3 regions of the Streptomyces sp. NBC_00659 genome follow, and region 3 is predicted to be linked to each of the others. Evidence: riboswitches for the same ligand, from Rfam matches in the RefSeq annotation. Region 3 holds a riboswitch; each other region holds the start of a gene.
What was found. Region 3 has a riboswitch for cobalamin ahead of metE (5-methyltetrahydropteroyltriglutamate--homocysteine S-methyltransferase). Riboswitches for the same ligand answer to the same signal wherever they lie in the genome.
Positions count from the first base shown of each region.

Region 1: another riboswitch for cobalamin. It lies ahead of OG410_RS13735 (prenyltransferase/squalene oxidase repeat-containing protein); the one in region 3 lies ahead of metE (5-methyltetrahydropteroyltriglutamate--homocysteine S-methyltransferase).
Region 2: another riboswitch for cobalamin. It lies ahead of OG410_RS10880 (cobalamin biosynthesis protein); the one in region 3 lies ahead of metE (5-methyltetrahydropteroyltriglutamate--homocysteine S-methyltransferase).

Region 1 covers NZ_CP109031.1:3,178,318-3,184,583, reverse strand. Annotated here, with positions in the region: gene OG410_RS13750 (ABC transporter ATP-binding protein) at 1-574, opposite strand, end outside; gene OG410_RS13745 (CbiQ family ECF transporter T component) at 571-1,665, opposite strand; gene OG410_RS13740 (SCO2322 family protein) at 1,981-2,637, opposite strand; gene OG410_RS13735 (prenyltransferase/squalene oxidase repeat-containing protein) at 2,634-3,872, opposite strand; cobalamin riboswitch at 3,965-4,110, opposite strand; gene OG410_RS13730 (phosphotransferase) at 4,183-4,845, shown strand; gene OG410_RS13725 (MBL fold metallo-hydrolase) at 5,029-6,108, opposite strand.
Region 2 covers NZ_CP109031.1:2,505,538-2,511,803, reverse strand. Annotated here, with positions in the region: gene cobN (cobaltochelatase subunit CobN) at 1-212, opposite strand, end outside; gene OG410_RS10885 (cobyric acid synthase) at 209-1,804, opposite strand; gene OG410_RS10880 (cobalamin biosynthesis protein) at 1,801-2,772, opposite strand; cobalamin riboswitch at 2,880-3,020, opposite strand; gene OG410_RS10875 (hypothetical protein) at 3,180-3,398, opposite strand; gene OG410_RS10870 (inorganic phosphate transporter) at 3,419-4,660, opposite strand; gene OG410_RS10865 (class II aldolase/adducin family protein) at 5,155-5,895, shown strand; gene OG410_RS10860 (alpha/beta hydrolase family protein) at 6,058-6,266, shown strand, end outside.
Region 3 covers NZ_CP109031.1:8,009,026-8,015,291, reverse strand. Annotated here, with positions in the region: gene OG410_RS35020 (hypothetical protein) at 1-2,478, shown strand, start outside; cobalamin riboswitch at 2,613-2,835, shown strand; gene metE (5-methyltetrahydropteroyltriglutamate--homocysteine S-methyltransferase) at 3,001-5,319, shown strand; partial or broken gene OG410_RS35010 (superoxide dismutase) at 5,534-5,959, opposite strand; gene OG410_RS35005 (CbtA family protein) at 6,230-6,266, opposite strand, start outside.

The DNA of each region.
Region 1 (6,266 bases), 4.8 Mb from region 3:
CGAGGTCGTGGACCAGGCGCTGGAGGACGGCGAGGACCTCCTCGGCGGCGCCGGGGTCCAGCGCCGAGGTGGGTTCGTCGAGGACCAGGACCCGCGGGTGCGGGGTGAGCACGGAACCGATCGCGACCCGCTGTTGCTGGCCGCCGGACAGGGTGGCGATCGGGCGGTCGCGCAGGTCGGCCAGCGAAAGGAGGTCGAGGGTCTCCTCGACGCGGCGGCGCATCACGGCCGGTGCCAGGCCCAACGACTCCATGCCGTAGGCGAGTTCGTCCTCCACCGTGTCCGTCACGAAGTGGGACAGCGGGTCCTGGCCCACGGTGCCGACCACGTCCGCGAGTTCGCGCGGCTTGTGGGTACGGGTGTCCCGCCCCGCGACGGTGACCCGGCCGCGCAGCGTTCCGCCCGTGAAGTGCGGGACCAGTCCGCTCACCGCGCCCAGCACCGTCGACTTGCCGACCCCGGACGGGCCGACCAGCAGGACCAGTTCGCCCTCCGGCACCTCGAAGCCCACTCCCCGGACGGAGGGTTCGGCCGCACCGGCGTACGTCACGGAGACATCCTCGAAGCGGATCACGAAGACTCCTCGGGGGCAGGGGTTCGCCGGGCGGCCGGGGCCGCGAAAGCGGGGAGCAGGCCGAGCAGGACCGCCGCCGCCGGCCGGAGCGGGAGGGTGGGGGCGACCAGGGGGATGACGCCGGGGCGCAGGGCGGCGGGGTCGCTGGAGGCGGCCACGATCATCAGGGCCGCGACCGCCACGCCCGACCCGGCGACCAGCCAGGCCCGGACGCCCCAGAGGTCGGGCCGGTACCGCGTCCGCGGTGTGCGGCGGCCGCCCAGCCACAGGCCGCCGAGTGCCGCGCCGAGCCCGGCCAGCAGGACCGGCAGGCCGTAGCTGTCGCCCGCCGCGGTCAGCAGTCCGTAGGTGCCGGCGCAGACGCCGAGCAGGCCGCCCAGGGTGAGGGCTCCGGTGGTCCGGCGGACGGCGGCCGGGACCTGTGCCGTACGCCCGTACCCGCGCGCGTCCATCGCTGCGGCCAGCGCGACCGAACGCTCCAGCGCGCCCTCCAGGACGGGGAGTCCGACGTGCAGGAGGCCGCGCAGCCCTCGGTCGGGACGGCCGCGGAGCCGGCGCGCGGCGCGCAGCCGCTGGACGTCGGCGATCAGGTGCGGCGCGAAGGTGAGCGCGACGACCACCGCGACGCCCGCCTCGTACAGCGCGCCCGGCAGCGACTTGAGCAGCCGTGCCGGGTTGGCGAGGGCGTTGGCCGCGCCGACGCAGACGAGCAGGGCGGCCAGCTTCAGGCCGTCGTAGAGCGCGAAGAGCAGGCCCTCGGCGGTGACCCGGCCACCGACGCGCACCCCCTGTGCCCAGTGCGGGAGGGGGATCTCGGGGAGGGTGACGATCACGTGCGTGCCGGGGATCGGGGAGCCGAGGAAGACGGCGAAGGCCAGGCGGATGACGAGGACGGCCGCCGCCAGTTTCACGAACGCGGTGTAGGAGCGGGCCCAGGGGGCGTCGGTGCGGTGCGTGGCCACCACGAACCCCGCCACCGCCATGAGCAGCGCGAGCAGAAGCGGATTCGTGGTGCGGGAGGCCGCCGTACCGAGCCCCAGCGCCCAGATCCACCAGGCCCCGGGGTGCAGGGCGTGGGCCCGGTTCGCCACGGAGACGGTACGCGTACCGCTCGTACGGCTCGTACCGCTGCGGGGGAGGGAGAGGGGGAGAGCGCGGGGGCGGGAGCGGGAGGTCGGCGACGGTCCCGCCGGGCCGGTGCTCGGCGGGAGCGTCGTCTCATGTGTGTCCGGGTCCGGGCGCCGGGGGCCCGACACCCGGGGTTCCCGGTCCCGTTCGGGCGGGGCGGAGCCCCATCGCGCCGTGGGGCGGTCGCCAGTGGATGTGGTGGGGCGGTCGCCAGTGGATGTGGTGGGGCGGTCGCCAGTGGAGGTGGTGGGGCGGTCGGACTCGGTCATGACCTGCGCCTAGCCCCTGCGCCGACGGGCCTGCCAGACGGCCGCCGCACCCAGCGCGGCCACCGCGGCCGCTCCCGCCAGCAGGCCCACCGAAGGGCCCTGCCGGGCCGGTGCGGAGGTGTGCGGGCGGGCGGACGCGGCCGGTCCGGCGGCCGCGACCGGGTCGCCGCAGCCCGTCCGCGGATAGCCCGTGATGGCGCACAGCAGGGCGTTGGTGTCGTAGCGCAGGGGACCTGCCACCGCGGCCAGGGCCTCCGCGGTGCTCGCGTCGGGAGCGACCTGGGCGCAGGCGGTGCGCGCGGACGGCGGCCGCTCGCCGGACGGCGCGTCGGCGGCGGTGCCCGGGTCGATGACCAGGGCCACCCGCTTCTTGCCGTGCCGGGCGGGCGTCTTGGCGCATATCGCGGCGAACTCCCGCTCCCCGCGCGGCTGTACGGCGTGCTGGGAGTCCTCGCTCACCGCGAAGCGGAAGCCCTGGACGTCGCCGTCGGACGGCCGCGCGGTCGACGGACCCTGGGTGGCGTAGGTCCACTTCCCGCCGGTCAGGTCCCAGAAGGACCAGTAGCGGTAGCCGACGGCTCCGGCCTGCCCCGCGCCGCCGAGGACGAGGAGCAGGAGAGCCAGCGCCAGGGCCAGAAGGGGCGCGGTCGTCCGACGGGCGGTCACAGCTGGCGCTTCTTGTTGCGGCCGCTGATCAGGAAGCCGATGCCGATGCCCGCGACCAGGCCGACGCCGACGATCCACCAGACGCCGAGCCCGTTGCCGTCGTCCTTCTTCTCGTCGTTCTTCTTCTCGCTCGGGCTCGCCGAGGCACCCGCCGCGGCCGGCGCCGGGCCCGTGGCGTTGAGCTGTGCCACGAGGTCCTTGCCGCCGAAGTCGCGCGGGTCGGTGCCGGTGGCGTGCGCGGCGAAGATCAGCTGTGCGTACGCGGCGGGGCCGGACTGAGCCGCCCAGTCCGCGGAGTTCTTCTCCAGCCAGGCGAGCGGCTTCTGCGCGGGCTTCGCCGCACCGATGGCCGACAGGGCCACGACCGCGTCCGCCGTGTTGCCGTAGTCGGGCTGGTCCTTGGCACCGGGGAGCGCGGACTTCAGGTACGAGGTCTTCGCCAGCGCCTTGGCGAGATAGCCGGCGCCGTTCCCCGCCGCGGTCGCGATGTCGGGAGTGTCGAGGGTGTGGCAACCCGTGAGGTCGAACTTGTAGCCGGTCGCCGCCACGAAGCCCTGGCCCATGCCGGCCGTCACGCCCGCCGCGGTCGCGTCCGCGTTCGCCGCCAGCTTGCCCTTCTTGTCGGGCTGGTAGGCGAAGGCGCCGTCGCCCTCCGCGTCGCAGGCCGTCGACAGCTTCAGCAGGGCGTCGAAGGGTGACTTGCCGTCCTTGGAGACGCTCGCGGGCTTCTTGCCGACCGCCTTCAGCGCGCCGATCACGACGGACGTCGAGTTGGCGTCGCTGGGTCCGCCGGCCATGTAGCCCCAGCCGCCGTCCTTGTTCTGCGCGGACTTCAGCCAGGTGACGGCCTTGCCGGTGGCGTCGTCGTGCCCGCCGAGTGCGGCGAGCGCCTGGACGGCGGCCGCGGTGCTGTTGGTGTCGACCTGGGTCTTCGCGTCGCACGCGGCACTCGCGTCGGCGCGGTACGCGGCGAAGGCGCCGTTCGCGCACTGCTGGCCGGTCAGCCAGTCCACGGCCTTCTCGGCGGGCCGCACACCGACGGTGTGCTGGGCGAGCAGCGCGAGCGACTGGCGCCACACGCCGTCGTAGGTCGGGTCGCCGGAGCCGAACAGGCCCGAGGGCAGCGCCACCGAGGGCGACGGCGACGGGGAGGAGTCGGCGGAGGCGGCCGGTGCGACGACCGCCCCGATGACGGCGGTGGCGGCCAGTACCGCTGCGGTGCGGCGAACAAACATGACTCTCCCTGCGGGGAGCCGGGCAGCACCGGGCACACAGAGGTATCCGGGCGGCTCCGGCTCCGTATCCCTCGACGATGCCGGCCGTCGGCGGGCTGCCGAGGGCGCGAGCCGGTCACGTCCCGTGCGAGGCGATCCGGCTCACCACCGAAGTGGATCACGGTTGCGGGTCAGCGCCGGATTCGCACCGGCTTCTCCTCGTAAGGGTGTGATGACGACGCGCACACTCTACCGGCCGCCCGGATTCCGCCGGGTGTTGCCTGGGGCACGGGCCCGGAGTGACCTGGGCGACATCCGCTAGGTTCGGGTCATGCGAACGGGGAGACTGCTCGGCTCGGGGCGTTCGGCGGACGTCTACGAGATCGACGAGGCGTGGGTGCTGCGGCGGGACCGCGAGGGCTGGGGCGACGCGACGGCCGAGGCGGCGGTGATGCAGCACGTGCGCTCGCACGGTTATCCGGTGCCGGGGGTGCGGGCCGCGACCGGCGGGGACCTGGTGATGGAGCGGCTGTCCGGGCCGACCATGCTGGAGGCCTTCGGCCAGGGCCTGCTCTCCGCCCAGGAGGCGGGCCTCACCCTGGCCAGGCTGCTGCGCAAGCTGCACGTCGTGCCCGCGCGGCTCTCCGCCGACCCCGCCGTCCGTGTGCTGCACCTGGATCTGCACCCCGACAACGTGATGCTCACCCCGGACGGGCCGAAGGTCATCGACTGGTCCAACGCCGAGGAGGGGGCACCCGGTCTCGACTGGGCCATGTCCGCCGTGATCCTCGCCCAGGTCGCCGTCGGCGGCGAGGCGGTCGGGGGCGTGGCCGAGGAGACGCTGGAGGCGCTGCTCGACGGGAACGAGGACCAGGTGACGGAGGAGGGGCTCGAGGAGGCGGCATCGCGCAGGGCGGCCAACCCGACGATGAGCACGCGTGAGACCGGACTCCTGGGCGAGGCGGACGCGTTGATACGGGAGCTGCTGGGCTGAGCGATCGGCCGGGTGCGGGAGCTGCTGGGCCGGGTGATCGGTGGGTGCGGGTGACGCCGGGCCGGGTGATCGGAGTGCCTGGGGTCGGTCGGGCCGGGTGATCGGAGTGCCTGGGGTCGGTCGGGCCGGGTGACCGGTGGGTCTGGGCTCGACCGGGCCTGGTGATCGGTGGGTGGGGCTGTGTCACACCGCCGTGTAGGTCACCGGGTCGCTGCCCGTCACGGCCTCCGCCCGGCCCAGCTTCACCAGTCGGCGAATGTGGGCCTCGGCCTCGGAGACCGCGATGTTCCGTGATCCGTAGGGGATGTCGGCCCAGGGGCGGTTCCACTCCATGCGTTCGGCGAGCTGCCAGGGCGTGAGCGGTACGGAGAGCAGCGTGAGCAGGCCGGTGAGCCGCTCCTCGTGGTGCGCGAGCAGCTCCGCGACCCGGGACGGGGCGTCGGTGAACACGTGCTGGTGGGCAGGGAGCACCTCGGCGGGGGCGAGGCGTCCGACGCGTTCCAGGGAGTCGAGGTAGTCGCCGAGCGGGTCGGCGATCTCCGCGAGGCCCTCGATCCCGTTCGCGTAGGGAGGGCGCCCGTGGGTGTCCGGGTCCTCGTAGAGACCGATGTGCGGGGTGATCCTCGGCAGCAGATGGTCGCCGGAGAACAGGCGTCCGTTGCCGGGCAGCCGGTCCGGGTGGGCCTCCTCCAGGTGGAGGCAGACGTGCCCGGGTGTGTGGCCGGGGGTCCAGACGGCGCGCAGCCGGCGGCCGGGCAGGGGCAGGAGTTCGCCGGGGACGATCTCGCGGTCGGGCAGCGCGGGCGAGAAGCCGGGCAGCGTACTGGGGCGGCGTACGGATGTGCGTGCCTCGCGCAGCGGGGCGATGTGCTCCTCCGGGGCTCCGGAGGCTGCCAACTTGGCGGCCATGTAGGCGAACCAGCCCTCGGGCCGGGTCTCCCGGGTGCGCCGGACGATCGCCGCGTCGGCGGCGTGCATCGCGATCCAGGCACCGGACGCCTCCCGGACCCGGCCCGACAGACCGTGGTGGTCGGGGTGGTGGTGGGTGATGACCACACCGTGGATCTCCGCGACCGAGGTCCCGCAGCCGGTGATCCCCTCGACGAGTGTGTCCCAGGAAGCCGGGTCGTCCCAGCCGGTGTCGACGAGCACGGGCCCCGCGTCGGTGTCGACCAGGTACACCAGCGTGTGGCCGAGGGGGTTGTCCGGGATGGGGACGCTGATGGACCGTACGCCCCCGCCGTGATCGGTCACCTGCGTCATGCGCTTCCACCCGTCGCCGATTCCCGCCACTATAACTAGAACGGGTTCCAATGGGAGCCCAAGTCGACTGTTCCGTCCGGGAGTACGACGGTGTCCGTGCCGTGGACTCATGTGGCGAGAACTGGTATCAGTTCTCATATCTGATGAACCGTCAGACA
Region 2 (6,266 bases), 5.5 Mb from region 3:
ATCCCGGACGCCTTCAGGAAGGCCAGCCCGTCCTCCCAGGCCCGCTTGCCACCGAGCAGCCGCACGACGGCCAGGTCCGCGCCCTCGACGAGCGCGGGGAGTTCGCCCGTGACGTCCACCCGGGTCGGATTGCCGATCCGGTAACCGGCACCACTGGCGCGGGCCGCCAGCAGATCCGTGTCGGCGGTCGACAACAACAACACTGTGCTCATACGGGTGCTCCCGGTGGAATGAAGGGCAGTCCTTGCGGCGCGCCGGACTCGATGAGCCGCCACAGCGCGTCCGTGTCCGCGTGTTCCTCGATCAGGTCGCCGAGCAGGTCGAGCTGTTCCTCGCGCAGCGCCGCGAACGACGTGCCGGGGGCCGGTACGAAGCGGCGGCCCGCGGCGGCGGCCACCTCGCGCAGGAACGCCCGCCGGAAACCGTCCGACTCCAGCGAGCCGTGCCAGTGCGTGCCCCAGACGGCGCCGGCCCGGCACCCGTCCAGGCTGTGTCCGTGCTCATCGGAGAAGAACGCCTCGCCACCGGTCACCTCGGCGACTCCGTGATGGATCTCGTACCCCTCGACGTGCTCGCCGAGGGCCTCCCCGACCGGCCGTGCCAGGGTCTTCTCCCGCGCGAACCTCACGCGTACGGGGAGGAGTCCGAGACCCTCGACATGACCGGCGCGGGATTCGACGTCGTCCTCGATGTGCTCTCCGAGGAGCTGGTAGCCGCCGCAGACGCCGAGGACCGGCCGTCCCTCGGCGGCCCGGCGCGCGATCGCGTCCGCGAGGCCGCGCTCGCGCAGCCACCGGAGCGCCTTCACGGTGCCCCGGGTCCCGGGCACGACGACCAGGTCCGCGTCGGCCAGCTCCTCGGGCCGGTCCACGAACCGCACGACGACACCCGGTTCGGCGGCCAGCGCGTCCACGTCGGTGAAGTTGGACATCAGCGGGACCGCGCAGACGGCGACCCGCAGGATGTCCTCGCCGACGGGGGAGGAGACGGCCGACTCGCGGACGGCCCCGCGCAGCGAGACGCGCAGGCCGTCCTCCTCGTCGATGCCGAGTCCGTGCTGGAAGGGCAGGACGCCGTAGGTGCGCCGCCCGGTCAGGCCGTGCAGCATGTCGAGCCCGGGCTCCAGCAGACTGACGTCGCCCCGGAACTTGTTGACGAGGAACCCGGCGACGAGCGCCTGGTCCTCGGGTGACAGCAGCGCGACCGTCCCGAAGAACGAGGCGAACACCCCGCCCCGGTCGATGTCGCCGACGACGAGCACGGGAAGTCCCGCGTTGCGCGCCACCCCCATGTTCACGATGTCGGTGCGCCGCAGATTGATCTCGGCCGGGCTGCCGGCTCCCTCACAGATCACCGCGTCATACGTGCCCCGCAACTGAGCCAGACAGTCGAGGACGGTCGCCAGGAGTGCTTCCTGGCGACCCCCGCGCAGCCGGTCGCCGGACGACACGGCGCCCGGCGAGGGGTCCGTCACGGACCCGGCCGTCCCGAAGAACCCGCGCGCGCTCATCTCGCCCACCGGCTTGCCCATCAGGACGACCTGACTGGTGCGGTCGCCGCCCGGCTTGAGGAGCACGGGATTCATCAGCGCGGTCGGTTCCACGCGGGCGGCCTGCGCCTGCATGGCCTGCGCCCGCCCGATCTCGGCGCCCTCGCGCGTCACGAACGAGTTCAGGGACATGTTCTGCGCCTTGAAGGGCGCGACCTTGACGCCCTGGCGCGCCAGCCACCGGCAGATCCCGGCGGTCACGACACTCTTGCCGGCGTCCGAGGTGGTCCCGGCGATCAGCAGCCCGCCGCTCATGCGGTGCGTCCCTTCCTGGTGGACGAATCCCGTCCGGTTCCGGCGAGCAGAGCCCGTCCGGCGGCGCTCACGCCGAGCGCGAGCCAGCCGACGCGCCGGGACAGCCGTACGGCCCGTTCGATGTCGTGGACGTGGACGGCGCGCCCCGCGCCGTTGAGCACGGGCCGGTGCTCGACGCGTCCGCCGTACGAGAGGGTGCCGCCGAGCCGCACGCCGAGCGCGCCCGCGAACGAGGCCTCCACGGGCCCGGCGTTGGGGCTCGGATGCTTGCGGGCGTCCGCGCGCCAGGCACGTACGGCACCGCGTGGGTCGGATCCGGCCACGGCCGCGAGGACGGCGGTCAGCCGGGCTCCGGGCCAGCCGGCGACGTCGTCGAGCCGGGCGGAGGCCCAGCCGTAGCGCCGGTGACGGGGGGACTTGTGTCCGACCATCGCGTCGAGCGTGTTCACGGCGCGGAAGGCGACGAGTCCCGGCACTCCGCCGACGGCGCCCCAGACCAGGGCGCCCACGACGGCGTCGGAGGTGTTCTCGGCGACGGACTCGACGACGGCGCGCGCGACGCCGTCGGCGTCCAGCGCCTGAGGATCGCGTCCGCACAGATGCGGCAGCCGCTCCCGGGCCGCGTCGAGGTCACCGGCCGCGAGCGCGCCGCCGACCGCCCGCGCCTCGCGGCCGAGGGAGGTTCCCCCGACGACGGCCCAGGTGGCGGCGGCGGTCAGGGCGACGGAGGCGGTGCGTGAACCGCGTACGCCATGGCTCGCGAGCGCGGCGAGTCCGGTGGCGCCGCCGACGCAGATGGCGGTGTGCAGGGCGCCCCACCCGCGGTGGTCGCGCCACAGTGTCCGCTCCACGGCCGCGGCGGCCCGCCCGAACGCGGCGACCGGATGCCCCCGGCGGGGATCGCCGAGCAGCAGGTCGCCGAGGAGGCCGGCGGCGGCGCCGTACGCGAAGACGCGATCGGCACGCACGGGGTCAGCCGGCCGTGGGGTGGAGCGGAACCCTCGTACTCAGCGAAACGGGCAACGGGCAGCCGCGCATGGCGATATGTCCTCACTCAGGGTGTCCACGCCCTGGTTCGACGAGACCGGCGGTGAGAGTTCCTGGCTCCCGGGGAGTTTCTTCCCCGATGACAGTGGCGGGACCGCGCCGGATTCGCACCGGCTTCCTCTCATGCCGCCGTACTTGGCTCCGGCAGTCCACCACGGGGTGAGAACGGCCGTCAACTGGCTGTTGACCTGCGGAGGGACAGTGTGCGCAGGCCCACATACGCGTGGGGGCGGGACGGCATACGCGTGGGGTGCGGGACGGTGATCCGTCCCGCACCCCACGCGCGGTACCGCTCGGCGCGGCCCGGTTCCGGGCGGCGCCTGCCGGGTTACTTGGTGATGATCAGGGAGATGCCGTACACCACCGCCGCGGCGCAGGCCGCGAAGCAGACGTACGCGCCGGTGGCCGCCGCGACCGCGGATCCGCCCTGGGCGGACTCCTTCTTGGAGAGGCCGGCGACGCCGAGGGTGAAGAGGGCGACGAGGGCCACGGTCACTCCGAGGCTGACCCCGAAGACGGAGCCGAGGGCTGACCAGTCGATGTGCATGCTGTTTGTTCCTTCGGTTCTCAGGCCACGGGGGACGGCGCGGACGTGCTCGCCGTGGGCTCGGCCGGAGCCGGGATGGTGGCCGTGAGGCCTTCGGCCACGGTGCCGGCCGGGGGCGGGGTGACGGCGGCGATGGCCGCGGTCACCACACCGGCGGGCTCCTCGGTGTCGTTCACGTTGGTGTGGTCGATGACCTCGCGGCGCGAGCGGCGCCAGATCGCGAAGCTCGAAACGACCAGGAACACGGCGACCAGCGTGGTGCCCCAGGCGCCGAAACCGGTCACCCATTCGGCGAGCGCGCCGACCAGGGCGGCGGCGGGCAGCGTGAGGACCCAGGCGACGACCATCCGCTTGGCGGTGGACCAGCGGACCACACCGCCCTTGCGGCCGAGACCGGCGCCCATCACGGAACCGGAGACCGAGTGCGTGGTGGAGAGGGAGAAACCGATGTGCGAGGAGGCCAGGATGACCGTCGCCGCGCTGGTCTGGGCGGCGAAGCCCTGCCGCGGCTGGAGGTCGGTCAGACCCTTGCCCATCGTGCGGATGATGCGCCAGCCGCCCAGGTAGGTGCCGAGCGCGATGGCCAGACCGGCGGAGAGGATGACCCAGACCGGCGGGTCGGAGTCGGGAGCGACGGCGCCACCGGCGACCAGGGCCAGGGTGATGATGCCCATCGTCTTCTGCGCGTCGTTGGTGCCGTGGGCCAGCGAGACCAAGCCCGCGGAGGCTATCTGGCCGGCGCGGTAGCCCTTCTTGGTGGCCTTGGTGTCGGCGTTGCCACTGAGTTTGTACGACAGCCGGGTGGCGAACATCGCGGCCAGGCCGGCGACGATCGGGGCGGCGACGGCGGGCAGGAGCACCTTGCCGACCAGGACGTCCCCGTGCACGGCGCCGGTACCGGCGGAGGCGATGGTGGCGCCGACCAGGCCGCCCATGAGGGCGTGCGAGGAGCTGGACGGGAGTCCGACGAGCCACGTCACCAGGTTCCAGAGGATCGCGCCGACGAGGGCGGCGAAGATCACTTCTGGCTGGATGCCGGATTCGTCGACGAGGCCTTTGGAGATCGTGTTGGCGACCTCCACCGAGAGGAAGGCGCCGACAAGGTTGAGCGCGGCGGACATGGCCACCGCGACCTTGGGCTTGAGTGCGCCGGTCGAGATGGTGGTGGCCATCGCGTTGGCGGTGTCGTGGAAACCGTTCGTGAAATCGAACACGAGAGCGGTGACGATCACGATTCCGAGGAGGAGCGTGATGTGTTCCATTTACCCAGGCTTCTGTTGGACGTCAGTGGCAGGGGGACCGTAGGCAACCTGGGTGAACGGAAGGTGAACTGAGTCGGACTTGATGGTGTCTTGAACAGTGGATCGTCATTCCGCTTACGTCGACGGGCGGCCCGCCGGGTTCGAACGGATGCGGAATTCCGTACTCCGCTTGATGTCGGAGCTCGTGGTGGACCGTCCTGGTCGGAACGGGTTTGAGCGGTGAGATCCCCGTCACTCGCAGGCTGTAGCCGTGGTCACAGCGCCAGGAAGCCCGAAAGGGCCACTCTGAGGACGGAGTCCGAGTGCCGACCGGGCCGTAGTGACCCGACCACGGGGTGTGATCCGCGGCAAATGTCCGACCGGGGCGCCGTGGGTGTTCCCTCGGTACGGTGTGATGCAAGTCACATACAACCGTGTGCTGTTGGCGGCCCGCTGCCGCCCCGAAGCCCGCTCGCTCGGGGTGCGTGGAATGCGGTGCCTGGCAGGATCGCGTCATGACTGAGCCGCACCGGGACGCACGGGTCGGGCACGAGCACGCACGGACGACAGGCGAGGCCCGCGAGCGAGACGAGCGAGACGGGCCGGACGCGCGGGACACCCTCCGGCGGGCCTGGGACGAACTGGTCTCCACGGCCCGGCGCACGGTCGCCGACGGGCTGGTCGTCGGCACCTCCGGCAACGTCTCCGTCCGCGTCGGAGACACCGTCCTGGTCACACCCACGGGCGTGCCCTACGACCGGCTGACGCACGACGGCATCGTCGGCGTCGGCCTCGACGGCCGGCAGGTGCTCGGATCGCTGCGCCCGACCAGCGAACTGCCGATGCATCTCGCGGTCTACCGCGCGACCGAGGCGCGGGCCGTCGTCCACACCCACGCACCGCACGCGACGGCCGTCTCGCTCCTCGTCCCCGAACTCCCGCTGGTCCACTACATGGCGGCGGCCCTGGGCGGCCCGGTCCGCGTCGCCCCCTACGCGGCCTACGGCACACCGGAACTGGCCGAGAACACCCTCCGGGCCCTGGCCGGCCGCACCGCCTGCCTCCTGCGGAACCACGGCACCATCGCGTACGGAGACTCGCTGGACCAGGCGTACGACCGCACGGCCCAGCTGGAATGGATGTGCCGCGTCTGGCTCCTGTCCTCCTCGGTCCCCGGGCTCGCGCCCGCCCTGCTCTCACCGGACCAGCTCGCGGAGGCGGGGGAGCGGCTGCGGGGGTACGGCCGGCAGGAGTGAGGCCCCGCCGCGGCGCCGCCCGGCGCGGGGGTCCGGCGAGTAGGGGACGCGCAGACGCGCAGGTCCGGTGAGTACCGGACGCGGGGGTCCGGCGAGCGCCGGCCGTCACCCCTGGAGTCGCTCCCGCTGGCCGATGGCCGGGTCCCCCGGGAAACTGGTCGGGTGCGCACCCTAAGAGCCACGGCAGCGGCCGTCACCGTAGCCCTAGCCGCGGGCGTGGCCTCCGTGGCGGCGGGCCGGTTCGCCAGCGACGCCGCGCTGAAGACGAGGCCGGGCAAGCCTCTGCCCACCGAGCCCCGGCTCACCGTGCACGCCACGACGGCGGGCGGAATCACCCTGACCCGGGCCCTTGCGTCCCGGCGCCCGGGAAC
Region 3 (6,266 bases):
GAGGACGGGCCGCACCTGCTCCTGCTGGAGGACGTTGCGGAGCAGCTGAGGGAGACCGTGCCGCAGGGTGCCGGGGCGCTGCGGCTGCCCGAGTTCGACACCTGTCTCTCGGTCCTGCGCGCCACCGTCCAGGAAGTCGACGCGGCGGGCCAGCGACGCGCCCTGCGGAAGCTGCTGTGCGACGCGTACGCCGCGAGGTTTCACGAGGCCTTCCCCGTCGCGCAGCTCGGCGAGGCCATGGACGGATGGTGGGGCGCTCCGTTTCGCCTGCTGAGCGTCGTGGCCGGCTGGCTGTGGCGCCGGTGGTACGGCATGCGTGTCGACAGGCGCCACCCGTGGGTGAGCCGCATGCTGGACCTGCCCGGCCGCAGTTTCCTCAAGGCGGCGGTGCACCTGCGGGTGACGCACCGGCTCGCCCTGGCCCACGAGGCGGCGCAGCCCGCGCATGCGGTGGAGTCGCGCGAGGAGGAGCTGGTCCGCGAGATCCTGCTCACCGCGTTGATCCGCGACCTGGCGAAGGCGGCCCGGCCCCGCGCGTGGAGCCGTCTCCGCCCCCGGCGCGCATGGCCCTTCGTGGTGCTCCTGCCGGCCGTGGGCGGCGCGGGATCCGCCTGCCGGGAGTTCCTGGACACATACGCCGCTGTCGCCCACGACCTCGAGAGCAGTCCGCTGCTGGTGCTGGGCGCGGCCACGGACGAGCTCCCCCCGTACGCCGCGAGTCCGCCGCTTCGGGCGCTGCCCGCGCAGAGAGGTGCCCTCGGCACACGCCCGACAGGTCATGACGCGACCGCGCCGTTCTCGGCCGCGGTCGCCGGCCACGCCACCGACACGGTGCGGGTGCTGGCGCTGCCGCGAACCCCGGACGACGGCGCCCCGGCGGCGGAGGTGCCCCTGCCCGCCACGGTGGACTTCCGTCCTCCCCTTGTCCGCGACTGGTGGCGTCCGGTGGCCGCCGCGACCGCCGCGGTGATGCTGGGCGCGGGCGGCCTCGTCCTGTCCCGGGAACTGGTGGAACTCCTCCCCGACGGAAGTCTCGCGGCCTCCTGCCGGCACGTGGGTACCGGAGAGGTCGTCGGCCTGACCGACGGCAACGACGGCTGCGACCTGGCCCACGGCGAATACGCCGAGGACTTGAGAAAGCTGGAGAAGATCCTCGGCCACCAGAACGCGAAGGTGGACACGGACCGGCCCTACCGCACGGTCGTCTTCTTCGCGCCGCTGAGCGTCGGCTCGACGTCCAAGCGCACCGCGCCCATCGGCTTCCAGACACTGCGCGGCGCGCTGCTCGCCCAGAAGAACGTCAACAGCCGCCGCCTCAAGGCTCAGGTGCCCGTACGCCTGCTCGTCGCCAACGCCGGCGAGTCCTTCCACTACGGCTCGCGCGGCGGCCTGAACCAGAGCAACAAAAGCACTGTGGACGTCGCGAAGATGATCGTCGACCGGGCGGGCCGGGACCACATCGCGGCCGTCATGGGTCTCCACCAGAGCCGTCCGGAGTCCCAGCAGGCCGCGATCGAACTGGGAGCCCAGGGCATCACCGTCCTGGGGACCGGCGTCTCGGGCCAGCGCATGGTCGACGGCGACTCGCCCGTGTCGTACTTCCAGCTCTCACCGCCCGACGCACGCATCGCCGAGGTCATGGCGTCCTTCGCCCGCCACTCGCCTCAGCTGCACGCTCTGACGGACCCCGCTCCCAGCGACTCCGGTCCGGCCGCCGTCGTGGTCTACGACCCCAAGGACGAGTACTTCAGCGCCGACCTCGCCCACCGGTTCGACACCGCCTACCGCTCGACCGGGCCGGTGCACTTCGTGAAGTACGGCGAGATGGAGAACGGCCGCACCACACGGGCCATCGCCGGCACCGTCTGCGCACTCGTCCACAGCACAGGCGGTTTCGTCCTGTACGCGGGCCGCTCCAGCGTCATGGAGGATCTCTTCGAGCACATGCAGACCGACCAGGCCTGCCGCGCCCGCGTCGCCCCGGTACCGGTGCTGGCGGAGAGCCCGGCGCCGGACGTGATCCTGCATCCGAGCCTGATGCGCAAGGAATACGGCGCGCTGAAGCTCTTCTACAACCAGTTCAGCCTCCCGCTGCCCGACGGGCCCTTCGGCGAGAAGTTCGGCCAGGCCTTCCACCTGTCCGCCGAGAACGACGCCGCGCTCGGATACGACGCCGTCAAGATCCTCTCCGAGGCCATGAACGCCATCATCTCGACGGACCCGGGCTTCTCACCCAGGGCGCTCGTCACCCGTCTGCAGGATCCCGGCATCCACAACTACGTGGGGGAATCCGGGGTCATCACCCTGGACAGCGATCACCACTACCCGCCGAACAAGGAGATCCACATTCGCGAGATCACCCCCGCCGGAGACAAGCTCACGGACCTGACCTGCGGGATGCTCTCGCAAGGAGCGAGGGACGCCACCCACTGGGGCCCCGATGACCGTTTCGACTGCCCGGTGGACAGCGTGTCCTGACGCTTCATCAGGCTGCGGCGGGAGGCGAAGTGTCCCGCCCCGGCCCACGGCGGCTTCCGTCATTCCGAGGATCCGGCCACGGGGTAGGGGACGAAGGTGATGGATGTGCCGCCCTCTTCGGCACGTCACCCCGTAGGGTGGCCGGTGCAGCTGGTTCGCCCCGTCCGCCAGTCGGGATGCGTCGTAAGAGGGAACCCGGTGGGAATCCGGGACTGCCCCGCAGCGGTGAGCGGGAACGACCGCCGTCATACGCACTGGACCCGACGAACAGGGTCCGGGAAGCGACGGCCAGTAGGTGTCCTCCGCCAGGAAGACGTGCCCGCAAGTCCGAAGACCTGCCCGTTGCCCGCGCACGAACCACTCGTGCGCGGACATCCCGGTGACCTCGTGGGCGGGTCGGCGTACATATCGGCGGACGACCGCGCTGTTCCGAGCCGTGTCGCTTCCGTCCGGTTCGTCACCCCTTCGCACTCGCGTCCCGTTGCCGGGATCTCAGGGATTCATCTCGCGAAGGAGATCTCCGTGACCACCAAGCACGCAGCCGCGACAGCACGGGCCACCGTGTACGGCTACCCGCGCCAGGGTCCGAACCGGGAACTGAAGAAGGCGATCGAGGGCTACTGGAAGGGCCGCGTCACCGCCGACGCCCTCCGCGCCACCGCCGCCGAACTGCGTCGCGCGAACTGGCGCGAGCTGGCCGACGCCGGCATCGACGAGGTGCCGACCGGTGACTTCTCGTACTACGACCACGTCCTCGACACCACCGTCATGGTCGGTGCGATCCCCGCCCGCCACCGCGCCACGGCCGACTCGGACGCCCTGGACGGCTACTTCGCCATGGCGCGCGGCACCCAGGACGTGGCGCCGCTCGAGATGACGAAGTGGTTCGACACCAACTACCACTACCTGGTGCCCGAACTGGGCCCGGACACCGTCTTCACGGCCGACTCCACCCAGCAGGTCACCGAGCTGAAGGAGGCACTCGCCCTCGGGCTGAGCGCCCGCCCGGTGCTGGTCGGCCCGGTCACCTACCTCCTCCTGTCCAAGCCCGCCCCTGGCGTACCGGCGGACTTCGACCCGCTCACCCTCCTCGACCGGCTGCTGCCGGTGTACGCCGAGGTCCTCGCCGACCTGCGCGCGGCGGGCGCGGAGTGGGTCCAGCTGGACGAGCCCGCCCTCGCCCAGGACCGGACCCCGGCCGAGCTGGACGCCGCGGCGCGCACCTACCGCGGGCTCGGCGCGCTCACCGACCGGCCGAAGCTCCTGGTCGCCTCGTACTTCGACCGGCTCGGCGACGCCCTGCCGGTACTGGCCAAGGCTCCGATCGAAGGTCTCGCCCTGGACTTCACCGAAGCCGCCGCCGCCAACCTCGACGACCTCGCCGCTGTCGGCGGACTGCCCGGCAAACGCCTGGTCGCCGGTGTGGTCGACGGCCGCAACATCTGGGTGAACGACCTGGCCACGTCGCTGTCCACCCTCGGCACCCTGCTCGGCCTGGCCGACCGGGTCGACGTGTCGGCCTCCAGCTCCCTGCTCCACGTCCCGATCGACGCGGCCCTGGAGCGGGACATCGAACCGCAGATCCTGCGCTGGCTCGCCTTCGCCCGCCAGAAGACGGCGGAGATCGTCACCCTCGCCAAGGGCCTCACCCAGGGCACCGGCACGATCGCGGGCGAACTCGCCTCCAACCGTGCCGCCCTGGCCTCCCGCGCGAACTCGCCGATCACGCACGACCCCGCGGTACGGGCCCGCGCCGCCGCCGTCACGGACGCCGACGCCCGCCGGTCCCAGCCCTACCCCGAGCGGGCCGCGGCCCAGCGCGCCCACCTCGGCCTGCCCCTGCTGCCGACCACCACCATCGGCTCCTTCCCGCAGACCGCCGAACTGCGCACCGCCCGCGCCGACCTGCGCACCGGCCGCATCGACACGGCCGGTTACGAGGAGCGCATCAAGGCCGAGATCCAGGAGGTCATCTCCTTCCAGGAGAAGACCGGTCTCGACGTCCTCGTGCACGGTGAGGCCGAACGCAACGACATGGTGCAGTACTTCGCCGAGCAGCTCACCGGGTACCTGGCCACGCAGCACGGCTGGGTGCAGTCCTACGGCACCCGCTACGTCCGCCCGCCGATCCTGGCCGGCGACATCACGCGGCCCGAACCGATGACGGTGCGCTGGACGACGTACGCGCAGTCCCTGACCGATCGGCCGGTCAAGGGCATGCTCACCGGGCCGGTCACCATGCTCGCCTGGTCCTTCGTCCGCGACGACCAGCCTCTCGGCGACACCGCCCGCCAGGTCGCCCTCGCCCTGCGCGACGAGGTCAACGACCTGGAGGCGGCGGGCAGTTCGGTGATCCAGGTCGACGAGCCGGCCCTGCGCGAGACCCTGCCGCTGCGCACTGCCGACCGGCCGGCCTACCTGGCATGGGCCACGGAGGCGTTCCGGCTCAGCACCAGCGGGGTGCGCCCGGACACGCAGATCCACACGCACATGTGCTACGCCGAGTTCGGGGACATCGTCCAGGCCATCGACGACCTGGACGCCGACGTCATCAGCCTGGAGGCCGCACGCTCCCACATGCAGGTGGCCCGCGAACTCGCCTCGCACGGCTACCCGCGCGAGGCGGGACCCGGTGTGTACGACATCCACTCCCCGCGCGTCCCCAGCACGCAGGAGGCAGCCGAACTGCTGCGGGCCGGGCTGAAGGCCATCCCCGCCGAACGGCTGTGGGTGAACCCCGACTGCGGCCTGAAGACCCGCGGCTGGCCCGAGACCCGAGCCTCCCTGGAGAACCTGGTCGCCGCCGCCCACGCGGTGCGCGGCGAACTGCCCGCCTCCTGAACCCTGCCTTCGAGCGGCCGGGGCGCCACCGCGCGCCCCGGCCCCCGGCGGGCGGCTGAACCACGGGAGCGGTCCCGGTCGAGTCGTCCAGGGGCCTCCGCGGGCGAAAGGGCTCCCGCACGTCACGTCCTTGCGGGAGCCCTTCTCCTTGCAGCCTGCCACGTGAAGGTTGAGAAGACGATCACGAGCAGGACATCTGTCGGTGCCTATGGCCTCACGGCGCGAGCAGCAGACTGTCGCCGCGTCCCTTGGCGGCGGAGTGACGCCGGGCCACGTCCTGCCAGTTGACGACCGCCCACATGGCCTCGATGAAGTCGGCCTTCTGGTTCTTGTACCGAAGGTAGAAGGCGTGCTCCCAGGCGTCGAAGACCAGGATCGGCGTCGAGCCCTGGCCGACGTTGCCCTGGTGGTCGTAGACCTGCTCGACGATCAGGCGGCCGCTGAGAGGCTCGTGGGCGAGGACGCCCCAGCCGGAGCCCTGGGTGGTGGCGGCGGCCTTGGTGAGCTGGGTCTTGAAGCCGGCGAACGAGCCGAAGGACTCGGTGACGGCGTCCGCGAGGTCGCCGGCACCGTCCGCCGCGAGGGGCTCGCCACCCCCGTCGCCGGTCATGTTGTGCCAGTAGATGCTGTGCAGGATGTGCGCTTCGGCCGCACGGAGGGCACAACAGCCGACGGACCGCGGGCTGTTCGTGCTCACGGTCCGGACCGGAGGAAGGCCGGACTCGACTTGACCGGGCAGGGAACGCCCTGCATCTCGCTACGACCTGTCGGACACTCCCCATCGAGGAGCCCGCGCTCTCCCTCGCTGTCTGCGAAGGGCGCGTGTCCGCGCCCGGGTGGTGTCGGTGTCCGTAAAAACACGAGAGGCCCTCCGGATGGTTCCGAAGGGCCCTCTTGTGTACTGAAGGTTTCAGTTCGCGGCCGGAACCGCCCGCCCGGAGGCGACC